Regions from separate parts of the Pseudomonas sp. B424 genome, predicted to be linked through region 3. Evidence: predicted binding sites of a transcription regulator. Region 3 holds the regulator's gene; each other region holds the start of a gene.
What was found. The regulator sigma-54, encoded in region 3, starts transcription at its own class of promoters, with help from an activator protein. The targets are predictions, from matches to a motif close to ANTGGCATNNANNTTGCTNT.
Positions count from the first base shown of each region.

Region 1: the regulator sigma-54 is predicted to act here: its motif matches at 3,613-3,632, upstream of ACZRMS_RS08050 (flagellar basal body rod protein FlgF).
Region 2: the regulator sigma-54 is predicted to act here: its motif matches at 1,362-1,381, upstream of flgB (flagellar basal body rod protein FlgB).
Region 4: the regulator sigma-54 is predicted to act here: its motif matches at 1,919-1,938, upstream of fliD (flagellar filament capping protein FliD).

Region 1 is NZ_JBUZTL010000004.1:272,062-279,651, reverse strand. It holds gene ACZRMS_RS08070 (amino acid aminotransferase) at 1-305, opposite strand, end outside; gene ACZRMS_RS08065 (4a-hydroxytetrahydrobiopterin dehydratase) at 305-661, opposite strand; gene phhA (phenylalanine 4-monooxygenase) at 707-1,498, opposite strand; gene ACZRMS_RS08055 (sigma-54-dependent transcriptional regulator) at 1,859-3,418, shown strand; gene ACZRMS_RS08050 (flagellar basal body rod protein FlgF) at 3,687-4,427, shown strand; gene flgG (flagellar basal-body rod protein FlgG) at 4,473-5,258, shown strand; gene flgH (flagellar basal body L-ring protein FlgH) at 5,275-5,970, shown strand; gene ACZRMS_RS08035 (flagellar basal body P-ring protein FlgI) at 5,982-7,091, shown strand; gene flgJ (flagellar assembly peptidoglycan hydrolase FlgJ) at 7,102-7,590, shown strand, end outside.
Region 2 is NZ_JBUZTL010000012.1:30,571-38,160, forward strand. It holds gene flgD (flagellar hook assembly protein FlgD) at 1-432, opposite strand, end outside; gene flgC (flagellar basal body rod protein FlgC) at 448-891, opposite strand; gene flgB (flagellar basal body rod protein FlgB) at 895-1,302, opposite strand; gene cheR (protein-glutamate O-methyltransferase CheR) at 2,454-3,281, opposite strand; gene ACZRMS_RS15290 (chemotaxis protein CheV) at 3,294-4,256, opposite strand; gene flgA (flagellar basal body P-ring formation chaperone FlgA) at 4,334-5,104, shown strand; gene flgM (flagellar biosynthesis anti-sigma factor FlgM) at 5,257-5,574, shown strand; gene ACZRMS_RS15305 (flagella synthesis protein FlgN) at 5,623-6,090, shown strand; gene ACZRMS_RS15310 (flagellar brake protein) at 6,185-6,922, shown strand; gene ACZRMS_RS15315 (MFS transporter) at 7,028-7,590, opposite strand, start outside.
Region 3 is NZ_JBUZTL010000009.1:86,882-94,471, reverse strand. It holds gene ACZRMS_RS13170 (KpsF/GutQ family sugar-phosphate isomerase) at 128-1,102, shown strand; gene ACZRMS_RS13165 (KdsC family phosphatase) at 1,102-1,626, shown strand; gene lptC (LPS export ABC transporter periplasmic protein LptC) at 1,635-2,207, shown strand; gene lptA (lipopolysaccharide transport periplasmic protein LptA) at 2,194-2,739, shown strand; gene lptB (LPS export ABC transporter ATP-binding protein) at 2,739-3,464, shown strand; gene ACZRMS_RS13145 (RNA polymerase factor sigma-54) at 3,703-5,196, shown strand; gene hpf (ribosome hibernation-promoting factor, HPF/YfiA family) at 5,272-5,580, shown strand; gene ptsN (PTS IIA-like nitrogen regulatory protein PtsN) at 5,593-6,057, shown strand; gene rapZ (RNase adapter RapZ) at 6,060-6,917, shown strand; gene ACZRMS_RS13125 (HPr family phosphocarrier protein) at 6,933-7,205, shown strand; gene ACZRMS_RS13120 (ZIP family metal transporter) at 7,344-7,590, opposite strand, start outside.
Region 4 is NZ_JBUZTL010000020.1:69,823-77,412, reverse strand. It holds gene ACZRMS_RS20070 (hypothetical protein) at 1-193, opposite strand, end outside; gene fliS (flagellar export chaperone FliS) at 177-560, opposite strand; gene fliD (flagellar filament capping protein FliD) at 560-1,894, opposite strand; gene flgN (flagellar export chaperone FlgN) at 2,198-2,632, opposite strand; gene flgM (flagellar biosynthesis anti-sigma factor FlgM) at 2,629-2,910, opposite strand; gene ACZRMS_RS20045 (flagellar FliJ family protein) at 2,987-3,424, opposite strand; gene fliI (flagellar protein export ATPase FliI) at 3,450-4,769, opposite strand; gene fliH (flagellar assembly protein FliH) at 4,773-5,465, opposite strand; gene ACZRMS_RS20030 (FliG C-terminal domain-containing protein) at 5,476-6,531, opposite strand; gene fliF (flagellar basal-body MS-ring/collar protein FliF) at 6,503-7,590, opposite strand, start outside.

The sequences.
Region 1 (7,590 bases), on a different contig from region 3:
GGGGTCTGGGTGGCGCCTGCACGCTTGGCTGCCAGCAACGGCGAATCTTCGCCCAGCACCAGTTCACTGATCAGTTGCCCGAAACGGCTGTCGCCATGACCGCCGATATAGGTTTTGGTTTGCTGCTGGTCCACCAGGCGCTGTTCGGCCTGCTTGACCGACTGCAAGATCGGCGTCAGGCCGTTGGTGTCTTTATAGACACCCACGCCCAGGTCGAACTTGTTCGGGTTGCTGTCCTGCTGGTAGGCGTCCATCAAACCGAGGATCGGGTCGCCCGGCACCCGTCCAATGGCTGCAAAGTGCATTATTTGCGGCCTTCAGCGGTTTTTGCGACGTCGTCAGTGCGTGCAGCCATGATGAAATCGTTACGGTGCAGGCCTTTGATCGAATGGCTCCACCAGGTCACGGTGACCGAGCCCCACTCGGTCAGCAGGCCCGGGTGATGGCCTTCGGCTTCGGCGATTTGCCCCACGGCATTGGTGAACGCCAGTGCGAATTTGAAGTTCTTGAACAGAAAGACCTTTTCCAGCTGCATGACGCCGTCGCGAACTTCGATGTTCCAGTCTGGAATCTGTTTGATCAGCATCGGCAGTTCTTCGTCGCTGACCTGTGGAGCATCGGCGCGGCAGGCTTCGCAGTGGGCTTGGTTCAGTGCGTTCATGGTGGATTCCTGAATTCAGTTTTTATTGATGTGTAAAAAGACGTGTTAAGCCGCTTTCGGTTTGGGGGCGAACTTTGGCGCGTGCAGGCCCATGGTCATGCCTTTTGCCACCATGCCCATGATGTCTTCGTGGGCAAGGTCGAACAGTCGCTTCAAGTCCGGCAGGACAAAATACAGCGGCTGCAAAATATCGATACGGTATGGCGTGCGCATGGCTTCCAGCGGATCGAAGACCTGATGTTCCGGCTCTGAGGACAGGCTGTAAACCGTTTCTTTGGGCGACGAAAGAATCCCGCCGCCATAGATGCGTTTGCCTTCTGGCGTATCCACCAGGCCGAACTCGATGGTCATCCAGTACAGGCGGGCCAGGTACACCCGTTGCTCCTTGCTCGCTTGCAGCCCCAGCTTGCCGTAGGTATGGGTGAACTCGGCAAACCACGGGTTGGTCAGCAGCGGGCAGTGGCCGAAAATCTCGTGGAAAATATCCGGCTCTTGCAGGTAATCCAGCTCTTCGGGGGTACGAATAAAGGTCGCCACCGGGAATTGCTTGTTGGCGAGCAATTCAAAGAAGGTCTGGAAGGGGATCAGTGCGGGAACGCGGGCAACTTGCCAGCCAGTGGTGGCACCCAGTACCTGATTGATTTCACTCAGTTGCGGGATGCGGTCGTGGGGCAGGCCCAGTTTTTCGATGCCTTGCATGTACTCTGGGCAGGCGCGGCCTTCCAGCAGTTTCAGCTGACGGGTAATCAGTGTGTTCCACACGGCGTGTTCGCCAGGTGTGTAGTCGATAAAGCCACTGGCATCCGGCTCACGGGCGACGTATTTCGTTTGCTTCATGATGCTCTCCGCAAGGAAATCGTTTTTATTATTCGGTGTTGTTGCGATGCCTTAGTGATACCCCAAGTGATTGCTGCATGCAGCTAGCCTTAAGCCAGTAATGCTGGGATGATGCGCATTATTCGTAAAGTATTCGTTACGCATCGAGCGTTGGGCTGTCATTCTTGAGTACGCGACAGCAAAACTGTCACAAAATCGTGACGATGAAATGCTCTCCGGGGCAAAAACAACTCCCTTGTGGGAGCGGGCTTGCTCGCGATGCAGGCTGCGCGATTTGTCTGGCACACCGCGGCGATACAATCGCGAGCAAGCCCGCTCCCACATTAGATTTCTATTTTCAGTTATTCCCGAGCCCTGCCCATGCGTATCAAAGTCCACTGCCAAAACCGGATTGGTATCCTTCGCGACATTCTCAATCTGCTGGTTGCCTATGGCATCAACGTGAAACGGGGGGAGGTCGGGGGTGACCAGGGCAACGCGATTTACCTGTACTGCCCGAATTTGATCAACCTGCAATTCCAGGCCTTGCGCCCGAAATTTGAAACCATCGCCGGGGTATTTGGGGTCAAACGCGTAGGCTTGATGCCCAGCGAACGCCGGCATATGGAGCTCAATGCCTTGCTCGGGGCGCTGGAGTTTCCGGTGCTGTCCATCGACATGGGGGGCTGCATCGTTGCCGCCAACCGTGCAGCGGCGCAGTTGCTCGGGGTGCGGGTCGATGAAGTCCCGGGCATTTCCCTGTCGCGTTATGCCGAAGACTTCGACCTGCCCGAGCTGGTGCGGGCCAACAAGTCGCGGATCAACGGCTTGCGGGTCAAGATCAAGGGGCTGGTGTACCTGGCCGATATCGCGCCGCTGCAACTGGAACACGATGAAAGCGAGGCCATGGCCGGCGCTGTCCTGACCCTGCACCGTGCCGACCGTGTGGGCGAGCAGATCTACAACGTGCGCAAGCAGGAGTTGCGCGGTTTTGACAGCATCTTCCAAAGCTCCCGGGTCATGGCCGCCGTAGTGCGTGAGGCCCGGCGCATGGCACCACTGGACGCGCCGCTATTAATAGAAGGCGAAACCGGTACCGGCAAAGAACTGTTGGCCCGCGCCTGTCACCTGGCCAGCCCTCGTGGCCAGTCGCCGCTGATGGCACTCAACTGCGCAGGGCTGCCCGAGTCGATGGCCGAAACCGAGCTGTTCGGGTACGGCCCCGGGGCGTTTGAAGGTGCACGGGCCGAAGGCAAGCTCGGCCTGCTGGAGCTGACGGCGGGCGGTACGTTGTTTCTCGATGGCGTAGGCGAAATGAGCCCGCGTTTGCAGGTCAAGCTACTGCGCTTTTTGCAGGATGGTTGCTTTCGGCGGGTGGGCAGCGATGAAGAGGTGTACCTCGACGTGCGGGTAATGTGCGCCACCCAGGTCGACCTGTCCGAGTTGTGCGCCCGGGGTGAGTTCCGTCAGGACCTTTACCATCGGCTCAACGTGTTGTCGCTGCATATCCCGCCGCTGCGCGATTGCCTGGACGGGCTGGAGCCTTTGGTCGAGCACTTCCTGGATCAGGCCAGCCGCCAAATCGGTTGCCCGCTGCCCCGCCTGGCGCCTGCCGCGATGGACCGGCTGAGCCACTACCACTGGCCGGGCAACGTGCGCCAACTGGAGAACGTGCTGTTTCAGGCGGTGTCGCTCTGTGATGGCGGGGTGGTCAAGGCCGAGCATATCCGCCTGCCGGACTACGGCGTGCGCCAGCCTCTGGGGGAGTTTTCGCTGGAAGGCGGGCTGGAGCAGATTGTCGGGCGTTTCGAGAAGGCGGTGCTGGAGCAACTGTATTCCGAGCACCCGAGCAGCCGGTTGCTGGGCAAGCGTCTGGGGGTTTCCCACACCACCATCGCCAACAAATTGCGTGAGCACGACATTCTCAAGACGAAGCAGTAGAACCGTGGGAGCGAGCCTGCTCGCGAACGGCCTTCGCGAGCAGGCTCGCTCCCACAGGTTTTGCGTTGTCTGGCAGACCATGCCTTGCCGCTACCGGCAGAACCCCGCCGTATTGACGTCTTTTCCCTTTCTCGCCTCATCCCCCAATCTCCCTCCAGCCCGGTCAAACCGGCCTTTCCCACCGTCAAAATAAAGTTGGTGCGCAAATTGCTTTAGTCACCGCAGTACAGCGGTGGGCGGCAAGCGTCCGTCAGACAGAGGAAAGACTGTGGACAAGTACCTTTATGTGGCAATGACCGGCGCCAGTCAGAACGCACTGGCGCAAAAGGCCCATGCCAACAATTTGGCGAACATCTCGACCAACGGTTTTCAGCGTGACCTGGAACAGGCCCGCTCGATGCCGGTGTTTGGCGACAGCTTTCCGGCGCGCGCCTTTGCCCTGACCGAACGCCCGGCGACCGATTTCACTCCCGGTGCCATGGTTGAAACCGGGCGCGATCTGGATGTGGCCGTGTCCGGCGATGGCTGGCTGGCCGTGCAGGCGCCCGACGGCAGCGAAGCCTATGTGCGTACCGCGAGCATGAACGTGGATGCCCTGGGCATTCTGCGAGCTGGCAACGGCATGCCGATCATGGGCAATGGCGGGCCGATTGCGGTGCCGCCCCAGCAGCAAATCGAAGTCGGCCAGGACGGCACCATCAGCATCCGTGCCCAGGGCGAAGGCCCGCGGGTGATGGCGCAAGTGGACCGCATCAAGCTGGTCCAGCCGGACCTGAAAACCATGAGCAAGGGCCTGGACGGCCTGATCCACACCAACGATGGTCAGCCGGCACAGGCCGATGCCAACGTGCAGGTGGTCTCGGGGTTTCTGGAGGCGAGCAACGTCAATGCCGTCGATGAGATGACCTCGGTGCTGGCCCTGTCCAAGCAGTTCGAGCTGCACATCAAAATGATGAACACCGCCAAAGAAGACGACCAGGCCATGACTCGGGTCTTGTCCATCAGCTAATTACTTGAACGTAGCGCCGAAAAACCGGCGCGCGAGGAGAGCACCATGCTTCCGGCACTTTGGGTTGCAAAAACAGGTCTGGCTGCACAAGACACCAACCTGACGACCATTTCCAACAACCTGGCCAACGTGTCGACCACCGGTTTCAAACGTGATCGCGCCGAGTTTCAGGACTTGCTCTACCAGATCAAACGCCAGCCAGGCGCCCAGTCGACCCAGGACAGCGAGCTGCCGTCAGGCCTGCAAGTGGGGACCGGGGTGCGCATCGTCGGCACGCAAAAGAACTTCGCCGCCGGTAGCCTGCAAACCACCGACCAGCCGTTGGACATGGCCATCAATGGCCGTGGTTTCTTCCAGATCATGCAGCCCGACGGGACCACGGCCTACAGCCGCGACGGTACCTTCCACCTGGACTCCAACGGCCAGATCGTCACCGCCAACGGCTTTGCCCTGGAACCGGCGATTGTGGTGCCCGCCGATGCCCAGACCTTCACCGTGGGCCAGGACGGCACCGTGTCGGTGACGATTTCCGGCAACCCGGCAGCCCAGGTGATCGGCAACGTGCAGACCGCCGACTTCATCAACCCGGCGGGCTTGCAGTCCCAGGGCGGCAACCTGTTCCTTGAGACCGCGTCCAGCGGCGCGCCGCAAATCGGTACCCCCGGCCTGAACGGCTTTGGTCTGACCATGCAAAGCATGCTCGAGACGTCGAACGTCAGCACTGTGGAAGAAATGGTCAACATGATCACCACCCAGCGCGCCTACGAGATGAACTCCAAAGTGATCTCCACCGCTGACCAAATGTTGTCGTTCGTAACGCAAAATCTGTAATCGCGTAGGAGAGCTCATGAAACGCTTGTTTTCTGTTCTGGCCCTGGGCGGCATTGCATTCCTGGCGGGCTGTGTCAGCCCGCCACCGCGCCAGAACGATCCGTACTACGCCCCTGTCCTGCCGCGCACGCCGCTGCCGGCAGCGGCCAACAACGGCTCGATTTACCAGGCCGGCTTTGAGCAGAACCTGTACAGCGACCGCAAGGCGTTCCGCATTGGCGACATCATTACCATTACCCTGAACGAGAAGACCCAGGCGAGCAAAAACGCCAACTCGGCCATCGGTAAAAACAGCAACACCAGCATCGGCCTGACCTCGTTGTTCGGCAGCGGCCTGACCACCAACAACCCGCTGGGCAGTGGTGACCTGAGCCTCAATGCCGGTTACAGCGGCAACCGTGCCACCAAGGGCGACAGCAAGGCGGGGCAGGGCAACAGCCTCACCGGCTCGATCACCGTGACCGTGGCCGACGTGCTGCCCAACGGCATCATCGCCGTGCGCGGCGAGAAGTGGATGACCCTCAACACCGGCGACGAACTGGTACGCATTGCCGGCCTGGTGCGCGCGGACGACATCTCCACCGACAACACCGTGTCCTCGACCCGTGTGGCCGATGCGCGCATCACCTACTCCGGGACGGGCTCCTTTGCCGATGCCAGTCAGCCGGGCTGGTTTGACCGCTTCTTCCTTAGCCCGCTGTTTCCTTTTTAGTGATGGCCCACATGCCCAACCTCAAGCATTTGCTGGCAGCCGTGTTGCTGTTGTCGGCCTCCCTGGGCGCCCACGCCGAGCGGCTGAAAGACATCGCCAGCATTTCTGGCGTGCGTTCCAACCAATTGATCGGGTATGGCCTGGTGGTCGGGCTTAACGGCACGGGCGACCAGACCACGCAAACCCCGTTCACCCTGCAAACCTTCAACAACATGCTGTCGCAGTTCGGCATCAAGGTGCCGCCGGGTTCGGGCAATGTGCAGCTCAAGAACGTCGCGGCGGTGTCCATCAGTGCCGACTTGCCGGCGTTTGCCAAGCCGGGGCAGGTGGTGGACATTACCGTGTCCTCCATCGGCAACTCCAAAAGCCTGCGTGGCGGTACGCTGTTGCTCACACCCCTCAAGGGCATAGACGGCAATGTGTACGCCATCGCCCAGGGCAACCTGCTGGTGGGCGGGTTCGACGCCGAAGGCCGTGACGGTTCCAAAATCACCGTCAACGTACCGTCGGCCGGGCGTATCCCTGGCGGCGCGTCGGTTGAGCGTTCAGTGCCCAGCGGTTTCAACCAGGGCAACAGCCTGACCCTGAACCTCAATCGTTCGGACTTCACCACCGCCAAGCGCGTGGTGGACAAGATCAACGACTACCTGGGCCCGGGCGTTGCACAGGCCATTGATGGCGGCTCGATCCGCGTCACCGCGCCGCTGGACCCGAGCCAGCGGGTCGACTACCTGTCGATCCTGGAAAACCTCGAGGTCGACCCCGGGCAGGCGGTGGCCAAGGTCATCATCAACTCGCGCACCGGCACCATCGTGATCGGCCAGAACGTCAAGGTATCGCCTGCGGCCGTGACCCACGGCAGCCTGACCGTGACCATCACCGAAGACCCGATCGTCAGCCAGCCGGGCCCGCTGTCCAACGGCCAGACCGCCGTGGTACCGCGCTCGCAGATCAATGCCCAGCAAGAAGCCAAGCCGATGTTCAAGTTCGGCCCGGGCACCACGCTGGACGAAATCGTGCGTGCGGTGAATCAGGTGGGGGCTGCGCCCAGCGACTTGATGGCGATTCTCGAAGCCCTGAAACAGGCCGGCGCGCTGCAAGCCGACTTGATCGTGATCTGAGGCCGACGTCATGGATATGCGTAAGAGCGGTGTGGTCAGTGGCAGCGATTCCGGGGCGTTCACCGACCTTAATCGGCTGAACAACCTGAAGGTTGGCGACCGTGAAAGCGAAGGCAACATGCGCAAGGTTGCGCAGGAATTCGAGTCGCTGTTCCTCAACGAAATGCTCAAGTCCATGCGTTCGGCCAACGAAGTACTGGGCAAGGACAACCCGCTCAACACCCCGGCGGCCAAGCAGTATCAGGAAATGTACGACCAGCAGCTGTCGGTGACCCTGTCCCGGCAGGGCGGCGGCATCGGCCTGGCGGACGTGTTGATGCGTCAGATGTCGAAAAACAAATCCGCAGTGCCGGGGGAGGCTGCGGCCACCACCGCGCTGACTGCCGAAGCCAAAGCCCCGGCGGCCGCCACCCCGGTCGACAGCCCCTTTGTCCGCTCCAGTGGCCAGCGTCAGTTGTGGGCCTCGCGGGTCGCCATCGCGCCGAGCGCGGCAGAGGGC
Region 2 (7,590 bases), on a different contig from region 3:
GATGACGGGCTTGGAGTCGGCGTCCTTTACCACCACGGTGCCGTTGAATGGCTTGCCGCTGGCGGGGTCCACATAGGCTTCATTGGTTTGCACGATCACCGAACGACCCACCAGCGACGACGCCTGCAACGCCTGCGAGGACTGAAGGCCACCCGACAGTGAGTTGACCGTATCGTTGAGGGTGGTGATGCCTTCCAGGCTGCTGAACTGCGCCAGCTGGGCGACGAACGCGGTGTTGTCTTGCGGGTCCAGCGGGTTCTGGTTTTTCAGCTGGGTGACCAGCAGTTGCAGGAATGCATCCTTGCCCAGCGCCGAGCTGCCGGTCACGCCTTTGGTTGCCGCACCCACGCTGTTGTCGGTGGTCCTGACCTGGGCGGAGTTGGCAAGCACCTGGTTAAGGGTCATGCCGCTGGTGGTATCGGTCACACTCATTTGTGTCGCCCCTTATCACTGACCGAGGGTCAGAACCTTCTGCATCATGGTTTTGGCGGTATTCATCAGCTCGGCGTTGGTCTGGAACGAACGACTGGCGGAAATCATATCGGCCATTTCTTCGACCACGTTGACGTTGGGGTAGTACACATAACCCTTGGCGTCGGCAGAAGGATGGTTTGGCTCGTAACGGGCCTGGAGTTCGCTTTGGTCTTCGACCACACCCAGCACTTGCACGCCTTGACCGGCGCCGTCCTGGTCCTGGAACAGCGAGTCGCCGGTGCTGCTTTGCGCACCCTGAAACATGGTGGCAAACACCGGGTGACGGGCGCGGTAGGTCTGATCGATGCTCGACGACACGGTGTCGGCGTTGGCGATGTTGCTGGCGACGGTGTTCAGGCGCGTGGTCTGGGCACTCATGCCACTACCGGCAATATTGAAAACACTGGCTAGAGACATGGGTTACTCCCCGCGCAGGGCCGACATCAGCCCTTTGAATTTGCTGTTGAGCAGGGTGAAGCTGGCCTGGAAGTTGACCGCATTCTCTGCATAGTTTGACTGCTCGATCTGAGCGTCCACGGTGTTCTGGTCGATCGACGGCTGCATCGGCGTACGGTACAACAGCGACTCGTCGCCGCTGCTCAGGCCCTGGGCTTCGATATGGCGGGTGTTGGTCTTGTTCAGCGCAAACGTGCCGCTCTGATTCTTGTCGTTCTGCGCAGCGAGCACAGAGGCGAAATCCAGGTCCCGAGCCTTGTAGTTCGGGGTATCGGCGTTGGCGATGTTGTTGGCCAGTACTTCAGCGCGCTGGGCGCGAAAGCCCAGTGCCTGCTCATGGATACCAAGCGCTTTATCGAAGCTGATGCTCATGTCGAAAAACCTTTGTGGGCTGACCTGAGGATGTGATTCAGGTTCTACATGACATGAACAGAGCAAACCCCGTGCCAGTTGGCACAGAGCCGTATTTCAAGGCTTTGGGAGGGGCGAGGGAGGCGGCAATGCCAGAAAAGCGGCAACGGTTGACCGCTGACTGCCGCTTTTCTGCCGCTTTGGAGGGGGGGGGGTACAGGTTTGTGTGGGCGGCAGATCTAACGCCGTGGCGTATCGAATGGATATGTACGCTGTAAAGGCAGTTATTTAACAGCTGCAACAACAGAACCACCGCGTACATATCCGGCATCCGCGTTTAACTGAAATATTGGTTTCGCCCTTACGGCGAGTCCCTTTTGGAAGGACCCAAAAGGAACCAAAAAGTCCTTGCCCTGCCATACGGCCGAGGTCGCCCAGGCTCCCCCAGAACAGCACCTGCGTTCAGCCTCCTGTGAGGGGCGTTCGTGTCGCTTGATTAATCCCGTGGCTACAGCAAAAACAAAGGTTAAGGCTTGAAACTGCACAACCCCTTGTGGGAGCGGGCTTGCTCGCGATGGCATCGGCGCGATTCAACTCAAATACCGCGCCGCTTGCATCGCGAGCAAGCCCGCTCCCACAGAGGAGATGTGCGAGTCTCGCAGACCTCGCCGCCAAACAGGCCGGCCGGTCGGCCGCCTCGGCGGGCATTGCTTTTGATCTACCGGCCCCTTCGGGAGGCCGAGTGGAGGTTCTGCGCAGTGGGTCTCCCGGCATGGATGCCGGGAGAGCCGTGTTGGGCCATGGATGGCCCGTCACGGCGTGCCCACGGAGCGTACCTGCGCGAGGGACACCTGAGCGCAGCGAAGGCCGTACGCCGGGGCAAGCCTTTTTGGGTACTTTTTCGGCGTTTGGAAAAAGTGCCTCGCCGTAAGGGCGAAACCCGTAGAAAGCCGTGGCGCATCGAATGGATATGTACGCTGTGTCAGTAACTGCGATACCGGGTACATATCCAGCATTCGCGTTTAACTAAAATACAGGTTTCGCCCTTACGGCAAGGGGCGTTCGTGTCGTTTTCGAGATTGGGTAGCAGCAGGCTTTGCTGGCGCTACGCGCCACATTGCAACCTTCGGCAGCGGCTACAAAAAGGGAGCCATCCAGGGCTCCCGTTTTGCTTACTTGGCCTGGTAAATAATCCCCGGGCTGCACTGGACCATCTGATAGTGATCCGGCAATCCGTTGAGCGCCTCGGAGGCACCCAGGAACAAATACCCGCCCGGCTTCAAGGTGCTGTGAATACGCAGCAGGATGTCTTTCTTCGCCTCTGCCGAGAAGTAGATCAGCACGTTGCGGCAGAACACGATGTCGAACTTGCCGAAGCCTGCATAGCTGTCCAGCAGGTTGAAGGGGCGGAACTCGACACGACTTTTGATCGGTGCCTTGATCACCCAGCGCCCCGGCCCCTTGGGGTCGAAATAGCGCTGCAAACGCTCCGGCGACAGGCCCCGGCCAATCGCCAGGTTGTCGTATTCGCCGGTTCTGCAGGTGTTGAGCATCAAGCTGGACAGGTCAGTGGCAAAAATCTGCACGCCCGCCTTCAACTGCCCCAGGTTACTGCGCTCAAACTCATCAATCGCCATCGACAGCGAGTAGGGTTCCTGCCCCGAAGAACAGGCTGCCGACCAGATACGCAGGCGCTGACCCGGACTGGCCTTGATCTGCTCGGGCAGCACCTTGTTCTTCAACACTTCAAAGGGGTAGGTATCGCGAAACCACAGGGTTTCGTTGGTGGTCATGGCATCGACCACCTGCTCGCGCAGCCCGCTGCGCGGCTGGCTATGGATACGTTGGATCAACTCGCCCAATGACTTGATACCTTGCTGTTCCATCAGCTTGTTGAGCCGGCTGGAGACGAGGTACTGCTTGTTTTCACCCAGCAAAATGCCACAGGCTTTTTCCAGGAAAACCCGGAACTGTTCAAAATCCAAATTAGCCGTCGACAAATGTCCTGCCTCTTAAATCGTTTTGACCGCCAGGGGTTGGCCCTGACTTTGGTCTGCTGCTTTGATCCGGTCAACTACCCGGGATGCCAGGTCATCAGGCCGGAATTTGGCCAAAAAGTCATCGGCACCGACTTTTTTGACCATCGCCTGGTTGAATACCCCGGACAACGAAGTATGCAGAATGATGTGCAGGTTTTGCATCCGCGGGTCGTTGCGGATTTCAGCTGTCAGGGTGTAACCGTCCATTTCCGGCATCTCGATGTCCGAGATCATCATCAGAAACTCTTCAGACGGGTCCTTGCCCTCCTCCACCAGCTTGCGCAGGTAATTCAGCGCCTGACGGCCGTCGTTCAACGACACCACTTCAACGCCCACGCTTTGCAGGCAACGGGCAACCTGTTTGCGCGCCACCGACGAATCGTCGACGGTCAGCACCCGCAATGACAGCGCCTTGCTGCGGGTTTCGACATCGACCACGCCCTGGGTGATGGTTTCGGGCGATGGCGAAACTTCTGCCAGCACCTTTTCAACATCGATGATCTCGACCAGCTGGTCGTCCATCCGGGTCACGGCCGTCAGGTAATGGTCGTGGCCGGTCCCCTTGGGTGGCGGATGAATATCTTCCCAGTTCATGTTGACGATACGTTCGACCGAGCGCACCAGAAAACCCTGGGTCTTGGTGTTGTACTCCGTGATGATCACGAACGGGTTGCTCTGATCTTTCAGGGCCCCCGAGCCCGTGGCCATCGCCAGGTCGAGAATCGGGATGGTCGCGCCGCGAATGCTCGCCACACCGCACACCACGGGATGGGACTTGGGAATCATGGTCAGTTTCGGGCATTGCAGCACTTCCCTGACCTTGAACACATTGATCCCGTAAAGCTGTGGCCCATCCAGGCGAAACAGCAACAGCTCCAGGCGGTTTTGCCCGACCAGTTGAGTGCGCTGGTTAACCGCATCCATCACCCCAGCCATACTCAGCTCCTCTTAAAACTTTAAGTTTCGACACGCATTACCCGGTAAACGGCACGGGGCTTGCTTTTTTATCGGCCATGAACGCAAAAACGACAAATTCCTGCCACCGGCTTTTTCGCCAGACCCTGCGCCGCTGCTGCCTGAGCGTCCTGGCGGTCGGCGGTCTGACGGGCCTGTGCACTTATAGCCATGCTGACGCGTTTACATCGCCTGATCAGCTTATCGGCGTGACCCAAGGCTTTCTTGAATTCACCGTCGAAGACTATCTGGCCACCAGCCAGACGCAGGGACGATATCAGATCCAGGTCAACAATCTGGACCCGCGCCTGCGCCTGGCCCATTGCGACAAGGAATTGACAGCCACCCTCGAAAGCCCGGCACAACCCATGGGCCGAGTCATCGTTCGCATCCGTTGCGAAGGGCTCTCGCCGTGGACCATCTTTGTTCCGGCCCAGGTCAAGCTGTTCCGTAATGTCGTCACCGTGACTCACCCGCTCAAGCGCGGCATGGTGATCGACTACGCCGATGTCAGCCTGCGCGAGCGGGATATCAGCCTGATCAACCAGGGGTATTTGACCGCGACCGAACTGGCGGTCGGGCAAAAATTGCTGCGCCCCATGGTGACCGATCAAGTGCTGACACTCACGCATCTGGAGCAGGCTGCCGCGGTGCGCAAGGGCGAGCATGTGGTGATCAGCGCCCGCAGCGGCACATTAAGTGTCAAGATGCCCGGCGAAGCGCTGTCTGACGGCGGCCTTAGCGAGCAGATCCGGGTGAAAAACCTGAATTCCAAGCGCGTGATCCGGGCGCGAGTGACTGCACCCGGGCAAGTTGAAGTGGCATTGTAGGAAAGTTGGCATCAGTTTCCCTGCTTTCCTACACTGTATGTTTGACGCAGATCAGTACAGTTCTGTGTGAAGCCATGATTAATCGAGCCTAAAGTTTTTCCGGGTATGGCCGAAAACATGGCAAGCGTCCAAATACCCCGAGGTTTTCCGTTATGGTCATCGACTTCAGTCGTCTCAACAGCGCACCGCCCTTGACCGGCAGTACGCGCAGTCAGGAAGCAGGCAGCGCCACGCAAGCGGCCCCTGCAAAAAGCCCTGAGCAAACCGGCGCCAGCGCCCCGAGCGGGGAATCTGTACACCTCAGCCAAGAGGCTCAACAGTTGCAGAAGATCAGCGACTCGTTGCGTGACCAACCCGTGGTCGACAAAAACCGTGTGGCCGAACTCAAACAGGCCATTGCCGATGGCAGCTACAAAGTCGACAGCAACCAGGTCGCCAGCAAACTGCTGAACATGGAAGCCCAGCGCTAGGCCCACGTGGCCAGTGCCAGGCTTTTGGACGCTTAATCCTGGGGTCTTATGCACGACGAAAATTTACTGCAACTGATCAATGATGACCTCGCCCCCGCCGAGCAACTGCTCGGCCTGTTGCAGGACGAGTCCATCGCCCTTAAAGGCCGCGACATGCAGGTGCTGGAGAACATCCTGGCACGCAAGCATTCGTTGATCATTCTGCTTGAGCAGCATGGCCGCAAACGCAGCGAGATCCTGGCAAGCCTCGGCCTGGCCACCAACCGCAGCGGCCTCGAAAGCCTTGCCAGCCATTCAAGCGTGGGCGCTCAACTGCTCAGCCAAAGCGATGTGCTGAGCCAGTTGCTGGCCCGGTGCCAGGCCGCCAACCTGCTCAACGGCCAATCGATCCAGACCCAACAGTCGATCACGGCCAACCAGCTGCGCATTCTGCACGGCGGCGAAGCTCCGTCGCTGTATGACGCACGCGGTACCACTTCGATGCTCAACAGGCACCGCGCTTACAGCCAGGCCTGACCCTGCGCGATCACACTGTCTAGCGAGACACGCAGCATGATGGCAGAATGCCTCTTTTGCGTGTTGCAGTATTTTGTCCGGAGATTGATCAACCGTGTTCGACGCCCCAGATGCTCCGCAGCCGCCAAAGGTGCTTACCACGCCGCTGGAAATTGCCTCCAGCTTGCGGATGCTGCAAGAGAGCCATGACCCGCTGATCATCACTTTCCAGGATCGCACCCAGCGCTTTCAGAGCTATGTGGTTGATGTGAACCGCGAGAACAACACCCTGGCCCTGGACGAAATGATCCCCCGTGGAGGTGAGCGTTTTCTGGAGGCCGGAATACCGTTTCGGGTTGAGGGTTTCCACGAAGGCGTGCGCATCGCCTGGGAATGCACCACGCCGCTGAGCATCGACGACACCCATGATCATCGCTGCTATCGCGGCGCGTTACCCCGCGAAGTGCTTTACCACCAGCGCCGGAGCGCGTTTCGCGCGGCCCTGAAACTGTCGCATCTGATTGATGTGCAAGTGGCCGGTGAAAAGCTCAAGTCACCGATCAAGGGCAAGTTGCTGGACGTGTCCGCCACTGGCTGCAAGTTGCGTTTTGAAGGGGATATCGGCGAAAACCTGCAGCTGGGCCAGGTGTATGAGCGCTTCACCGCCGCCCTGCCCTTCGGCCAGATCACCACCCCTGTCGAATTGCGTTATCTGCATTTTGAAGAGCGCCTCAACATCACCTTCGCCGGTCTGCGCTTCCACAACATCAGCGGTGGCGTGCAGCGCCAGGTCGAACGTTTTGTGTATCAACTGCAGCGCGAGGCGCGCCAGTTTGATAAAGACGACTACTAAACGCTGAAACACCCCCTTGAGTGACACCGCAAAACCTGTGGGAGCCGGCTTGCCTGCGCGGGGCATTGCCATCGCGAGCAAGCCCGCTCCCACCGGGGCAGATGTTTATGGCTTGGGTTCCGGCTCCAGTTCTGGTTCTGGTTCTGGTTCTGGTTCTGGCTCAATGTTATCCACCATCTGATCCTGCACCACCTGCTCATCCACCCTCGGGTCAAGAGCGGCCACCAGCGGTGAGCTGGACATGCTGTCAGGCATGGCCACGTGATGCAGCGGCGCGTCGTCGACCTGGTGCAAGTTGGTCACCGCATTCGGGCGAATCCGCCATACCAGGATCAAACCGGCCACGCTGAAAAACGCGTAGAGCATCTGGCTGCCGAAGAATTTCATCAACACCCCGGTCACTAACGGCCCGATGCTGGCGCCAATGCCATAGGTCACCAGCAACATGGCGGTCAGCGAAACCCGGCGCTCACCCTCGATATGGTCATTGGCAAACGCCACGGCCAGCGGGTAGATGCAAAATTGAACCAGCGCGCTGAGGCAGCCTGCGGCAAACAGCACCTCCATCGGTACCGAGGGCAAGATCGCCAGCGGCAAGGAAACCACCGCCAGAATAAAGGCGAAGATGCGAATCAGTAGCGGCCGGTCGTAACGGTCGGACAACCAGC
Region 3 (7,590 bases):
AATCGGTTTTTCACACAAACGTGCCACTCTTTACCTACATGAACAATAAAGCTCAGCGATCAAACGTGAGGGAAGCGCGCATAACCGCTATAATCCTTGCCTTTTCTCAGGCTACCCGACTTCAAACATGAGCCAATCCAGCGACCTGATTCAATCTGCCCAACGCACCATTCGCCTCGAACTGGAAGCCGTAGAAGGTTTGCTGGCCCATATCGACGCAGATTTCGTACGCGCTTGCGAGATGATTCTGGCAAGTAAAGGCCGGGTAGTCGTGGTCGGCATGGGCAAGTCCGGGCACATCGGCAACAAAATTGCCGCCACCCTGGCCAGCACCGGCACCACGGCTTTTTTCGTCCACCCGGCAGAAGCCAGCCACGGCGACATGGGCATGATCACCCGCGATGACATCATCCTCGCGCTGTCCAACTCAGGCTCTACCGCTGAGATCGTCACGTTGCTGCCCCTGATCAAGCGCCTGGGCATCAAGCTGATCAGCATGACCGGCAACCCCGAGTCCCCCCTGGCTAAAGCCGCCGACGTCAGCCTTGACGCCCGGGTGGCTCAGGAAGCCTGTCCGCTGAACCTGGCCCCGACCTCCTCGACCACCGCAACGCTGGTGCTGGGCGATGCCCTGGCCATTGCACTGCTCGAAGCGCGCGGCTTTACGGCCGAAGACTTTGCCTTCTCGCACCCCGGTGGCGCGCTGGGTCGTCGCCTGCTGCTGAAAGTCGAAAACGTCATGCACTCCGGCGACGAACTGCCGCAAGTGGTACGCGGCACCCTGCTCAAGGAAGCGCTGATGGAAATGACCCGCAAGGGCCTGGGCATGACCGTGGTCGTTGAGCAGGACGGCCGTCTGGCCGGAATCTTCACCGACGGCGACCTGCGCCGCACCCTGGACCGCGAGATCGATATCCGCAACGCGAGCATTGATGCCGTCATGACCCCCCACGGCAAAACTGCCCGGGCCGACATGCTGGCAGCCGAAGCCCTGAAAATTATGGAAGACCACAAAATCAGCGCGCTGGTTGTTGTCGACAAGGAAGACCGCCCCGTCGGTGCCTTGAACATGCACGACTTGCTACGCGCAGGAGTGATGTAATGACCCAGGACCTGCTCAAGCGCGGCAAAGACATCAAGCTTGCCATTTTTGACGTTGACGGCGTGCTGACCGACGGCCGCCTGTACTTCCTCGAAGATGGCAGCGAGTTCAAGACCTTCAACACCCTCGACGGTCAAGGCATCAAGATGCTGATGGCCGCGGGGGTGCAAACTGCAATCATCAGCGGCCGTAAAACCCCAGTGGTCGAACGCCGCGCACAAAACCTCGGCATTCCGTACCTGTATCAGGGTCGGGAAGATAAATTGGTCGTATTGGACGAGCTTCTTGGCCAACTCAACCTAAGCTATGAACAGGTTGCCTACCTGGGGGACGATCTGCCTGACTTGCCGGTTATCCGTCGAGTCGGCCTGGGCATGGCCGTGGCCAATGCCGCAAGCTTTGTGCGCCAACACGCCCACGGCGTTACACAGGCACGCGGTGGCGAAGGCGCCGCCCGCGAATTCTGCGAGTTGATCCTGCGTGCCCAAGGCAGCCTGGACGCAGCTCACGCCGCCTACCTATAGAGCTTTGTATGCTGAGCAAAAAGATTCGCCACATTCTGTTGTTCGCGATCATAGCCTCGCTGTTTGCAGCGGTTGGCTATTGGAATATCAGGCCGGAACGCTTTCTCGACACCCCGTCTGCGGCTGTCGATGAAAACGCTATCGACTATTACGCCACCAACGCACGCAGCCTGCAGTTCTTGCCGGACGGCAAGCTGCAGTACGAAATGACCTCTGACAAGCTGGAACATTTAAAGGCATCCGAGGTCACTCTGTTGACTCGCCCGGACCTGCAGATGTACCGGGGCACCGCATTCCCCTGGCACGTCCAGAGCGAGCGCGGTGAAGTCAACCCGGACGGTACCGAGGTTGAGCTGATCGATTCGGTGCGCGTAGCCCGCACCGACGAAAAGAACCGCACGACGATTATCACCAGTACCCGCATGACTGTATTCCCGCAGAAGCAATATGCGCAGACCGAGCGAGACGTTAGAATCGACGGCGCTGGCGGCGTAACTACTGGCAAGGGAATGAAAGCATATTTGAAAGACGGCAGGATGGACCTGCTGTCCAACGTAAGAGGACAGTATGAGTCTCGTTAAAACCCTCCCTTTATTGCTCGGTTTGAGCGCAGCACTGGGAAGCGTGAGCGCCTGGGCTCTGCCGAACGACAACGAACAGCCTATCCGCATCCAGGCCAACGAAGCGCAGCTGGATGACAAGCAAGGCGTTGCCACCTACAAGGGCGATGTGATCATCACCCAGGGCTCGATGAAAATCACCGGCAACACCGTGACCATTACGCGCAATCCCGCGGGCGAAATCGACGTGGTGACTTCCGTCGGCAACCTGGCTTACTTCGAGCAATTGCAAAAGGCCACTGACCCGAAACCGGTTCAGGCTTATGCCGTCACCATTCAGTACCATGCGCCGCAAAATCGCATCGTGCTGATCGACAAGGCTAAAGTCATCAACGACGGCAACACCACCGAAGGCGAGAAAATCGTCTACGACACGGTGAAACAAGTCGCCAACGCCGGTCGCGCCAATGGTAGCCAGGTCACTGCACCTCGCCCGCGCATCGACATGGTGATCCAGCCCAAGAAGAAAACCGACCCGCAGAAGGCCCAGTAATGGCAACTCTGAAAGCCCAGCATCTGGCCAAAAGCTACAAGAGCCGTCAGGTAGTTCGTGATGTCAGCCTGTCGATCGACAGCGGGCAAATCGTGGGTTTGCTCGGCCCCAACGGCGCGGGCAAAACCACGTGCTTCTATATGATTGTGGGCCTGGTACATGCCGATCAGGGTCGCGTACTGATCGATGACCTGGATGTCAGCCACGAGCCGATGCACGGCCGTGCACGCGCCGGTATTGGCTACCTGCCCCAGGAAGCCTCGATCTTTCGCAAGCTGTCGGTCGCCGACAACATCATGGCGATCCTTGAAACGCGCAAGGAGCTCGACAAGGCAGGTCGGCGCAAAGAGCTGGAAAGCCTGTTGCAGGAGTTCCACATCAACCACATCCGCGACAACCTGGGCATGAGCCTGTCCGGTGGCGAACGTCGCCGGGTAGAAATCGCCCGCGCACTGGCCACCGCGCCCAAGTTCATCCTGCTCGATGAACCCTTTGCCGGCGTTGACCCGATCTCGGTCGGCGACATCAAGCAAATCATCTACCACCTCAAAGCCAAAGGCATTGGCGTACTGATCACCGATCACAACGTTCGTGAAACCCTCGATATCTGCGAAACCGCTTATATCGTTAACGACGGTCAATTGATCGCTGAAGGCGATGCTGAAACGATTCTGGCCAACAAGTTGGTGAGAGAAGTGTATCTGGGCCACGAGTTCCGCCTGTAAGGCCAGGCGCACCCCTGCACTGCCAAAGTGCCATTACCCGCACAAAGCCCGCATGCTTGTTTTACCCGGGCGCCCGATCGGGCGCCCTGAATTGATTTCGCAGCAAACAAACTAATTCAGAACACCCCTAGGCAAACGCACCGGTTTCAGGCATATAATTTGCTTATGTTTGGCGCGCACGCGCCCCTGTAGTGGATGGCGCCATGCGCGCCGGCGAATAAGGTGTTAAGCCCCTGCCATGAAACCATCGCTAGTCCTGAGAATGGGCCAGCAGCTGACAATGACACCTCAGCTGCAACAGGCCATCCGCCTGCTCCAATTGTCGACCCTCGACCTGCAACAGGAAATCCAGGAAGCCCTGGAGTCCAATCCGATGCTCGAACGCCAGGAAGAAGGCGACGACTTCGACAATGCAGACCCACTGGCCGACAACATCGAGCAAAAACCCAACGCCGACATTCAGGAACCCACTTACCAGGAATCAGCGCCGACTGTAGATAACCTGGACGAAGGCGACTGGAACGACCGCATCCCCAATGAGCTGCCTGTCGACACGGCCTGGGAAGACATCTACCAGACCAGCGCCAGCAGCCTGCCAAGCAACGACGATGACGAGTGGGACTTCACCACCCGCACCTCTGCCGGTGAAAGCCTGCAAAGCCACTTGTTGTGGCAACTGAACCTGGCGCCGATGTCCGACACCGACCGCCTGATCGGTGTGACCCTTATCGACTGCATCAACAACCAGGGCTACCTGGACGAAACCCTCGAAGAAATTCTCGAGGCGTTCGACCCGGAACTGGACATTGAGCTCGATGAAATCGAAGCCGTTTTGCACCGCATCCAGCAATTCGAACCGGCCGGTATTGGCGCACGCAACCTGGGCGAGTGCCTGCTCCTGCAACTGCGCCAGCTCCCGGCCAAGACGCCTTGGCTGAACGAAGCCAAACGCCTGGTCACGGACTACATCGACCTGCTGGGTGCGCGCGACTACAGCCAGCTGATGCGCCGCATGAAACTCAAGGAAGATGAGCTGCGCCAGGTCATTGAGCTGGTGCAAAGCCTCAATCCGCGCCCCGGCTCGCAAATCGAGTCCAGCGAAGCTGAATACGTCGTGCCTGACGTGATCGTACGCAAGGACAACGAGCGCTGGCTGGTAGAGCTTAACCAGGAGTCCGTACCACGCTTGCGGGTCAACCCGCAGTACGCAGGCTTCGTGCGCCGCGCCGACACAAGTGCCGATAACACCTTCATGCGCAACCAGCTGCAAGAAGCGCGCTGGTTCATCAAAAGCCTGCAAAGCCGCAACGAAACCCTGATGAAAGTGGCGACTCAGATCGTCGAGCATCAGCGCGGTTTTCTGGAGTATGGCGACGAAGCCATGAAGCCACTGGTGCTGCATGACATTGCAGAAGCGGTCGGCATGCATGAGTCCACCATTTCCCGGGTTACCACACAAAAGTTCATGCATACCCCGCGCGGCATTTATGAGCTCAAGTACTTTTTCTCCAGCCACGTCAGCACCTCCGAAGGCGGTGAATGCTCCTCCACCGCCATCCGTGCCATCATCAAAAAACTGGTTGCCGCTGAAAATCAGAAAAAGCCGTTGAGTGACAGCAAGATCGCTGGTTTACTGGAGGCACAAGGTATTCAGGTAGCCCGTCGCACCGTCGCCAAGTACCGCGAATCCCTAGGGATAGCGCCTTCGAGCGAACGCAAGCGTTTGATGTAAGCCACGGACCCCGGCGTTTCAGTGGCAGGCTGCTCGGCCTGCCGCTTTATGCAATGGCATCAAAGGAGAAACTGTATGCAAGTCAACATCAGTGGACACCAACTGGAAGTCACCGAACCGCTACGCGCTTACATCGGCGAAAAACTCGACCGACTGGAGCGTCATTTCGACAAGATTACCAACGTACAGGTAACGATGGCGGTCGAAAAACTGAAACAGAAAATCGAAGCCACCTTGCACATCCATGGAGGAGAAGTCGTTGCCAACGCCGAGCATGACGACATGTATGCCGCCATTGATCTGCTCACTGACAAGCTTGATCGCCAACTGAAAAAGCATAAGGAAAAGACCCAAAGCCTGCTCCAGGGCGCAACCGGTCGTTAATACTCCCTACCCATGATCCGACTTGAAAGTATCCTGACCCCCGGCCGCTCCCTTGTGAACGCGCCGGGCGGCAGTAAAAAGCGCGCACTCGAACACATTGCCAACCTGATCAGCCGCGAAGTGCCTGGTCTGGAAATGCAGGATGTTTTCGAGAGCCTTATTGCCCGTGAAAAACTGGGATCTACCGGTTTTGGTAACGGCATCGCCATACCCCATTGCCGCCTCAAGGGTTGCGAGTCGCCTGTCAGCGCCTTGCTGCACCTCGATGCCCCCATAGATTTCGACGCCATCGATGGCGCGCCGGTCGACCTGCTTTTCGTTTTGCTGGTGCCCGAAGCGGCAACCGATGCACACCTGGAACTGCTCCGGCAGATCGCCAGCATGCTCGATCGCAAGGACGTGCGCGAAAAACTGCGCAGTGCATCCAGCAACGAAGCGTTGTATCAGGTTGTTCTGGACGTACAGAACGGTCATTAATCATGCGCTTAGTCATTGTCAGCGGACGCTCCGGCTCCGGTAAAAGCACTGCCCTCGCCGTCCTTGAAGACAACGGTTTCTATTGCATCGACAACCTGCCAGCCGGCTTGCTGCCTGAGCTGGCGGAACGTGCACTGATCCACACGGAACTGGCACAGCCGCTGGTGGCCGTGTCGATTGACGCGAGAAACCTGCCGAGTCACTTGTCTCGTTTCCCGCAATTGCTTGAAGAAGTGCGCAACCGTCATATCCAGTGCGATGTCCTGTACCTGGATGCCGACGAAGAAACCTTGCTCAAGCGCTTCTCGGAAACCCGTCGGCGTCACCCGCTCAGCAGCGCCAGCCGTTCGCTGGCCGAGGCCATTCGTGACGAAACCCAGTTGCTCGGCCCGATCGCCGACCTGGCCGACCTGACCATCAACACCACCAATCTGAACCTGTATCAGCTGCGCGACACCATCAAGCTGCGCCTGCTAAACAAGCCGGAGCCCGGCACTGCCTTTCTGGTTGAGTCATTCGGTTTCAAGCGCGGGATGCCGGTGGATGCCGACCTTGTGTTTGACGTTCGTTGCCTGCCCAACCCCTATTGGAAACCCGAGCTTCGGGAACAGTCAGGGCTGGACCAGCCGGTGGCTGAGTATTTGGCCGCCCAGCCGGATGTTGAAGAGATGTTCCAGGACATCTCCAGCTACCTGCTTAAGTGGCTACCCCGCTTTGCCGCAAGCAATCGTGCCTATGTGACCATTGGCATTGGGTGCACGGGCGGGCATCACCGCTCCGTGTACCTGACCGAACGCCTGGGCAAGTGCCTGCAAGAAACTCTGAAGAACGTTCAGGTTCGCCACCGCGACCTTACTTGAAGGATCTACCCTGCGATGCCTGCACTGGAAATTGAAATCATCAACAAACTGGGCTTGCACGCCCGGGCATCGGCAAAGTTCGTCGGTATCGCGGGTCAGTATCCATGTCAGATAAGAGCAGGACGCACACCTGAATCAATGGTCGACGGCAAAAGCATCATGGCCATGATGATGCTTGCGGCAGGTAAAGGCACCATCATCCACCTGAAGACTGAAGGTGAGAAAGAACAGGAAGCACTGGATGCGCTGGCCAAGCTGATCAACAACTTCTTCGACGAAGGCGAGTAAGTCAGTGGCAGATTCAGTTTGTAGCCGCTGCTGCAGGCCGCGATAAGGTCCTCAGGACCATTATCAATAGCGCGCGACCGCTTCGCGATCGACCGCAGCCTTCGGCAGCGGCTACAGGTACGTCAGATTTACGGCAACCTACCCCAACGCCGTATCCATCACCATCATCAGGCAAAAACCGACGCACAACCCCAGACTCGCCAGTTTGTCGTGACCATTGCGGCGCGACTCGGGGATCACCTCCTGCGTCACCACCAGCAGCATCGCCCCTGCCGCCAAGGCCAACCCCAACGGCAACAATACTTCGGCAAGGTTCACCAGCCAGGCACACAGCACCGCAAATACCGGCTCGACCAGACCGGAAGCCGCTCCAATCAAGAAGGCC
Region 4 (7,590 bases), on a different contig from region 3:
CATGCAAGGCCTGGAGTGGTGCCAGTTCAGCCAGGGTGCGGGGGGTAAACTCACCGCTCTCGCCCAAGCGTTGCAAGCCCTCACGGATCAGCAGGTCAATCTTGTGGATCCGCGCCCAGTCCTCTTGGGCCAAGGCCTGGGCGAGCGATTGCCGCAAGTGCGCCAGGCGGCGCAAATCAGCTGCGTGTGGCATGCACACCTTCCCAGCCTTCACGCACTTGCCCAAGCAGGTGCACGACTTCGTCGATACTGGTTACCGACAGCGACACACTGACCTCCACCAGACGGTGCAGGCAATAATCGTAAAGCCGTGACAGGTCGTGCACGAGTTCGCCGCCCTGCTCGTAATCAAGGGTGCTGTTGAGTGCGTTGAGAATGTTCATGCACTTTTCCAGCGACTTTCCCTTGAGTTCGTAATGCCGGGCTTCGATGTGCCCGCGTGCTCGACTCAACTCGTCGAGCAGGCCATCAAACAGCACCAGCACCAGTTCGTAGGGCGAGGCCGAACACACTCGAACTTCAAGGTCGACTGCACGGTACCCGTCATAGCTTTCATTCATTATCTATTTCCAAACATGCCTAAGGTTTGTTCCATTGACGCCATGATCTGCGCCATCTGCGTGTACTGTTTGACGTAGCGCTGGTAATGGTTCTGGTACTTGCTTTCCAGTTCCTCATACTTGACGTCGATCTTCTGCAGCATGCTGTTGAGGTTGTCCTTGCGGGCCTTCATCGAGCCGGTGCTGCCGCTGGTGTATGTCGCGAGTTTCTTGTCCAGGGTGTCGATCAGGTTGTCCCGTCCCGAAAACAGCTTTTCAAAGGCATCGGGGTGGGCGTCGAGCATTTTCTCGAACGCTTTGTTATCCACTTTGAGCTTGCCTTTGGAGTCCGCCAGGATCCCGAACTCCATCAGCGTGATGCCGTCAAACGGGGTACGCAGCACCGAGTTGATCATCGCTTCCACAGCACGAATGCCCGAGTCTCCTGCCAGCACACCGCGCCCTTCTGTTTCACCACCCGCCGAGGTCAGGCTGTCAAAGGTGCCCAGCAATGCGTTGATCGCGCTAATGAACTCATTGAGCTTGTCATTGGTCGCTTTCTGGTCGCGATTGATGTTCACCACCAGTGGCTCATCACCGGCCTGATGCACCTTGTTGAACGTCATGCTGACGCCATCGATCATGTCCTTGAAGGTATTGGAGCTTTGCTGAAGCTTCATGCCGCTGGTAGCGTCAGCCCCCAGATAGACAATCGCGTCCTTGGCCTCGGACAGTACTTGCGGGTTGATCAGGCTGGTTTCCAGCGCGCTGCCCGTGGCATCGGTACGCAATTGGATCGCGTTCTGCTCGCCGGTTTTTTCGGCGGTCAACACCATCGTCACTTCACCGCCGCTGCGTACCAGAGTGGCTTTCACGCCCTTGTTATCGGGGTGGCCATTGATCGCAGAAGCCAGCTCCTCCTGGGATAAGCTGCCATCGCCATTGCTGTCGCCAGCACTCAGGTCAACCGCAAATTCCACACCATCCTGTTTGATGTAGAGGCTGCCCGAGTCCGCGGCATTACTGCCCAGCCCACTGAGGGCGACCTGATGCCGGCTCGCCAATTGCTCGACAAAAAACTGGTAGCTGCCTTCCTTCGCGCTGGGGCCCAGGGTTGCGCTGGCCATGCCTTCCTTGCTGAACGTGGCGGCGTTGATCAGCATGCTTTTATCAGTGCCTTTGAGCCCCTTCACTGCCGTACCCAATGCCTTGAGTGCAGTGTCCAGTTGCGTCACGGCGGCCAACTGCGCCTTGTACTTCTTTTCATTGCGCTCGGCCTGCATCAACTCCCGCTGCACTTCATACTTGGCGAGATGTTTTGCCTGGGTCTGGATGTAGTCTGTATCGATTGCCATGTGTGATCGCTCCTCTTCAGGTAGATAGCAAAACCAATGCCAACTTTTAATTCATTGTTTTATAAGGATTTTTTTATTTATTCGAGAAGTACGGCTTCCGCTTTGAGCACGGCGTATACCCGCGGGTGGAAAAACTGCTTCCGCCCCCCTGACCCGCAGCAAAGCCCCGGGGCCTGAGTGTCAAAGGCGACCGGAACGGGGGGGTTGATTAACCCCGATGGAAAACTCGGACTTGGGGGATGGATCACTGCGGTAAAGGCACCGCCCGGGACATAACGTGCGGGTTGCCACCCGGTCGGGCGGCTAAAGCGAAGGGGAATAAACCTGTGCCGTGTCTTGCCGGGCCAGTTGCTGGAAGATCTCGCTGTGCATCGCCAGCAGCTTGCCGTTGCGCTCATTCAGGTCGCGGCAGCGCTCGACACTGGCAATCAGGGTTTTCCAGGCCTGGTCCAGGTGCCCACGGCGCACGGGCTCGTACAGGCCGATCAGGCTTTCCATCGCGCGGGTATCAGCCCCCAGGCGAAATACCTCCAGCACTCGGCTGCGGCGTCGCGCACGCGCACTGGCGGCATCCATCAGCGCGGCAATATGGCCGTTGGCCTCAGCAATGGTGACGGTTTCGCGGGCCATTAGCGCCACTTGCAGACGCCCCATCCACTCGTACAACCGGGCAAAGCCTGTCAGGTCGTCGTGCACATCCTGCTCGACAACCTTCAGCAACTGGTCACGCTGACTCACCGCTCACCACGGTGATAGTTGAGCATGGCGCTGGCCAGCGAGGCGCTGTCGCTGGTGAGCGAGCCTGCAGCCAGTGCCGCCTTGAGGGTGGCGACCTTGTCCAGGTCCACTTGTGGCAATTGCCCCAGTGCCGAGTGAATTTGCTCCAGCCCTGGCTTGACCGCTGCGGGGGCGCTGACTGGCGTCACGGGACCGCTGCCGGTGCGCTCACTGCTGCCTGAAACCGGGCGCTCGGCAGAAGGGGTAAAACTGATGACAGGCTGTCGTGTGATTTCCATGATGCGCTCCAGAACTGGGTGATACTGAGCAAAGGCGACCCTTTGCCGGGGCGACTTAAGTCCAGTCGCCAACAATTTAAATAAATACTTCCTGAGCCTTGTTCCGCCACCAGGTCTGGCTGGCCAGCCCGTCCTGGATTTTCTGTTCCTGCCGCGCCAGGGTCGCTTGCCAAATGCGCATTTTCTCGTCGATCACCTGAGCCAGAACCTTCTCCTGGCGCACCACGTGCTGCAGTTCGTCCTGGATACGGCTGAGGGTCTGCTCGGCCAGTTTCAGCTCGCGAACCTGCAAGTTGGTCATCGCATGCAGCGTGGCCTTGTACTGCTGCTGGTTGTGGCGTTGCAAGGGCGTGGTGGTGGCACTGGTGAAGCCGCACAACCGTTTGAGGGCGGCAATGTTATTACGATAACGCTCACACAGATTCTGCTGGTAGCTGACCCGGCCCATGATCTGACGCATCTGGATATGGCGTAACTGCGCCAGCCGGTTGAGTACATTGATCCGGTTTTTCATCGCTCTGGTCCCTGGTTAACAACCGTCATTTGACGATGCTCTGCAGGGTGTCGATGCTCAGGCCCAGCTCGGCGCTGGCCCCCACATCCTGGCGCAGGAAGCGCTCGATATTGGGCGCCAGCTTGACCGCGCGATCCGTGCCCGGGTCCATCCCCGGCGTGTAGCCACCCAGCGGGATCAGGTCCTTGATGCCGTCATAAACGCTGCTGTATTCCTTGAAGGAACGCGCCGCATTCAGGTGCTTGCGGTCCGCCACCTGGCTCATGCAGCGGCTCACTGACGCCGCCACATCGATGGCCGGGTAATGACCGATGTCGGCCAGTTTGCGCGACAGCACGATATGCCCGTCCAGAATCGCCCGGGCACAGTCAACGATCGGGTCCTGCTGATCGTCGCCTTCGGCCAGTACTGTGTAGATCGCACTCAGGCTACCTTCGGCACTCTCACCATTACCGGCGCTTTCAACCAGCTCCGGCAGCATGCCGAAAACCGAAGGCGGATAGCCTTTGGTTGCCGGAGGCTCGCCCAGCGCCAGGGCTATTTCACGCTGCGCCATGGCATAGCGTGTCAGGGAGTCAACCAGCAGCAACACATCATTGCCCTGGTCGCGAAAGTAGGCCGCAATGCTGTGGCACAGCTCTGCGGCCTTGAGCCGCATCAGCGGCGATTCATTGGCCGGCGCCACCACCACCACGGCCTTGCGCAGACCTTCGGGGCCCAGCGAGTGCTGGATGAATTCCTGCACCTCCCTGCCCCGCTCGCCGATCAAGCCGACCACGACCACATCGGCCTTGGTCTGGCGGGTGATCATGCCCAGCAGCACGCTTTTACCCACACCGCTGCCCGCAAACAGGCCGACGCGCTGGCCCTTGCCCAGGGTCAGCAGGGCATTGATTGCCCGCACGCCTACGTCCAGGGGCTCGCTCACCGGCTGGCGCTTGAGCGGGTTGACCTTGGGCAGCTCGACATCCAGCTCGTCGCGCCCGGTCAGCTTGCCCAAATCGTCCATCGGCTCGCCCAGGCCATTAAGCACACGGCCCAGCCAGGAGTCATCAATGTGCAGCGCCGCTTCTTCCCTGGCCGCAAATACCCGCGACCCTGCACTCAAGCCCACTGGCTTCTTGAACGGCATCAAATAGGTGATATCGCGGTTAAAACCCACCACCTGCGCATCGAGCATTTCACCGTCGGACTGCTCGACGTAGCAGCGCTGCCCGGTCACCCGCTGGCAGCCCAGACTTTCAAGCAAGATGCCCGACATGCGCACCAGCCGCCCGCTGACCTTGGCCAGTTGTACGTCGTCCAGCGAGCGCAGGGCTTCATTGAGTGCAAAAGGTTTGAGCACGGATCAATCCTCGGTCAGGTGCAGGTGTTGTGACAGGGTTTCAACACAGGCATCCAGGCGCTGCTGACAGCCCACATCGACTTCGGCCCGGGGCGTCACAATCCGGCACTCACCCAGCGCCAGCGTCTCATCAGCCACCAGGCGCCAACTCGCGGCCCGATCGGGTGCCAGGTCCTTGATCCGGGCAAACTCCTGAGGATGCAAATTGATATGCACGTCCGTCGTCTCCAGCGGCATGCCGGCCAAGGCCTCTTCTGCCAGGGTCAGCAACTGCGTCGGGTTCAGGGTCAACTCGCAGCGGATCACTTGCTCGGACACTTTTTTGACCAGTGCCAGCAGTTCCTGGCGCCGCGTGCGCTCAAGCCCCGACAAAAAGCTGCGCAGTTGCCGGTTAGCCGCTTCGAGCGGGGAACTGGCCTGATCGAATGACTCGCGCCCTTCTACACGGCCCTGCATCTGGCCTTCCTGCAAACCCTGCTCGCGGCCGGCCTCATAGCCCAATTGCTGGCCATGCTCCTGCCCCTGAATCAAGCCTTCCTGGTAGCCCTTTTCATTGCCTTCCTGAAAACCGTCGGCAATCGCCCGCTGCACCGCAACGGGGTCATTTTTCCACTCCGGCGCCAGCACTTGCGGCAAGGGAGGAAAACGATAGGGCCGCCAGTCGCGGGTCTTGCCTTTCAGCACATTGATCGACACGGAACAGCCCTCACTCTACGGTTGGCTCGCGAAACAGCTGAATGGCCAAACCACCTTCGGTTGCCATCTCCCGCACCACCGCCATGATTTCCTTGCGCACCTGTTCGACCCGGCTCATGGGCACCGGCCCCTGACGGCGGTTCTGGCCTTCCATCTGCTGCATCTGACGGCGCGGCATGGCCCCTTGAATCGCCTTGACCAGGGCCGGCTCTGCCCCTTTGAGCGCAACTACCCACTCGCTCAACGGGATGACCTCAAGCAAGGTTTGCAAGACTTCCTGGCTCTGGCGGGACAGGATGAAGAAGTCATACATTTCGTCTTCGATACGCTCCACCAATGAGGTGTCGTGGGCACGCAACAGCTCGAACATCTGATCGCGGTCGCCCTTGAAGCGGTTCATGATGTCTGCCGCCTGCTTGACCCCGCGCACCTGCGAGCCCTGGGTGGACAGCACCGACAGGCTGCGCTCGATCAACTGCTCCAGCTCCTTGATCACATCACCATTGATCTCGTTGAGGTTGGCAATGCGATACAGCAACTCGTCCTGACGCCAGCTGGGCATGCTTTCAAGCACTTCGCTGGCCATGCCGGGCGGCAGGAAGGCGAGGAACACCGCCTGCATCTGCGCATGTTCCTTGGCAATCAGAGTGGCAAACTGCTTGGGATCGACCCATTCCAGCTTGACCATCTTGGCGCGGATTTCCTCGCCATAGATGCTGTCCAGCAGGCTGCGCGTAATGTCGCTGCCCAATGCCTTGCCGAGCATCCCCGACAGGTAGCTGCGCGAGGCACCCTTGATGCTGCTTTGCTCCTTGTAGTCGTCAAAGAAGCGGCTGATGACCTCTGAAACCATCGGCTGCTTGACGTTGCTCAAGCGGGCCATGGCCTGGCTGATGCAGACGATTTCCTCCCGGGAAAAGTGCTGCAGCACCCCCGCGGAAACACTGTCGCCCATGCTCAACATAAGGATCGAGGCTTGCTCAAGGGAGCTCATGGTGCGGTTCTGCGCTGTGCGGGCGCGCAACTCCTGCATGACGTCAGCTGGTCGTGTTGACATTGGTTTCATTCCGGCCTATCCACTGTTTGATCACTTCCGACACGCGTTCGGGGTCGTTTTTAGCCAACATTTGCAAATGCTCGATTTGCAGCTCCAGCCCCGAACCCGGCGCGGGAAGACAAATTTCAGACAACGGGTTCGTTTCGCCCAGCATGGTCGCGAAGTTGCCGCTTTCATTGTTTGGCGCCAGCGATCTGGGCTTGTGTTCACTGCCCGGTTTCAACTCGGCAGTGACCTCCAGTGCAGGTTGCACCGGTTGATCCTTGCGCCCCGACAGGCGGCTCAAGGCCGGGCGTACCACCATCAGCAGCAACAACAGGCTGATCAGGCCAAACAGGCCCATCTTGATCAGTTGATGAACTTTATCGTCCTGCCACCAGACGGCCTGCTCAACCGACATATCCGTGGCGGCAAACGGGAACACACTCAGGGTCAGCACATCGCCACGGCCGGCATTGAAGCCCACCGCGCTTTTGAGCATCGCTTCGAGCTCTGCTCGCGCTTGCGGCGACCAGCCGCCGTCAGCCTCGGTGCTGGTGGCATTGAGCACAACCGCAATACTCTGGTTGCGCAGGTTGAACGGCGAGTATTTGACGTGGGTAACACTCTGGTCGTAGTCCAGCTTGCGAGTGGACTCCTTGCGGATCGAAGTCGCGCCCTGGTCAGCGGTTTTTGCCTGTGTTGCGGCTGCCGGTGCCTGGCCACCGGCAGGCGTTACCGGGCGGTTGCTCAACGAACCCGGAACACCGATTGCCAGCTTGTCCAGCACGCTTTCATCCTGCAGCACTTCATTACGCAGGCGCGGGGTATCGCCAAATGCCTGAAGGGTTTCTTCCTTTTGACTGAAATCGATATCGGCCGTGACACTGATGCGGTAGTTGCCGTTGCCCAGGATAGGCGCAAGCACTTGCTCGACATTGCTTGACGTCTTGAGCTGATACTCGTCGACCACCTGCCAGCTCTGTGCCGGCGCGCCATCGGCATTGAGCCCGCGGGTCAACAGCGCACCGTATTGGTCGACAACGCTGACATCCTTGCTTTGCAGCTTGGGTACGCTGTTGGCCACCA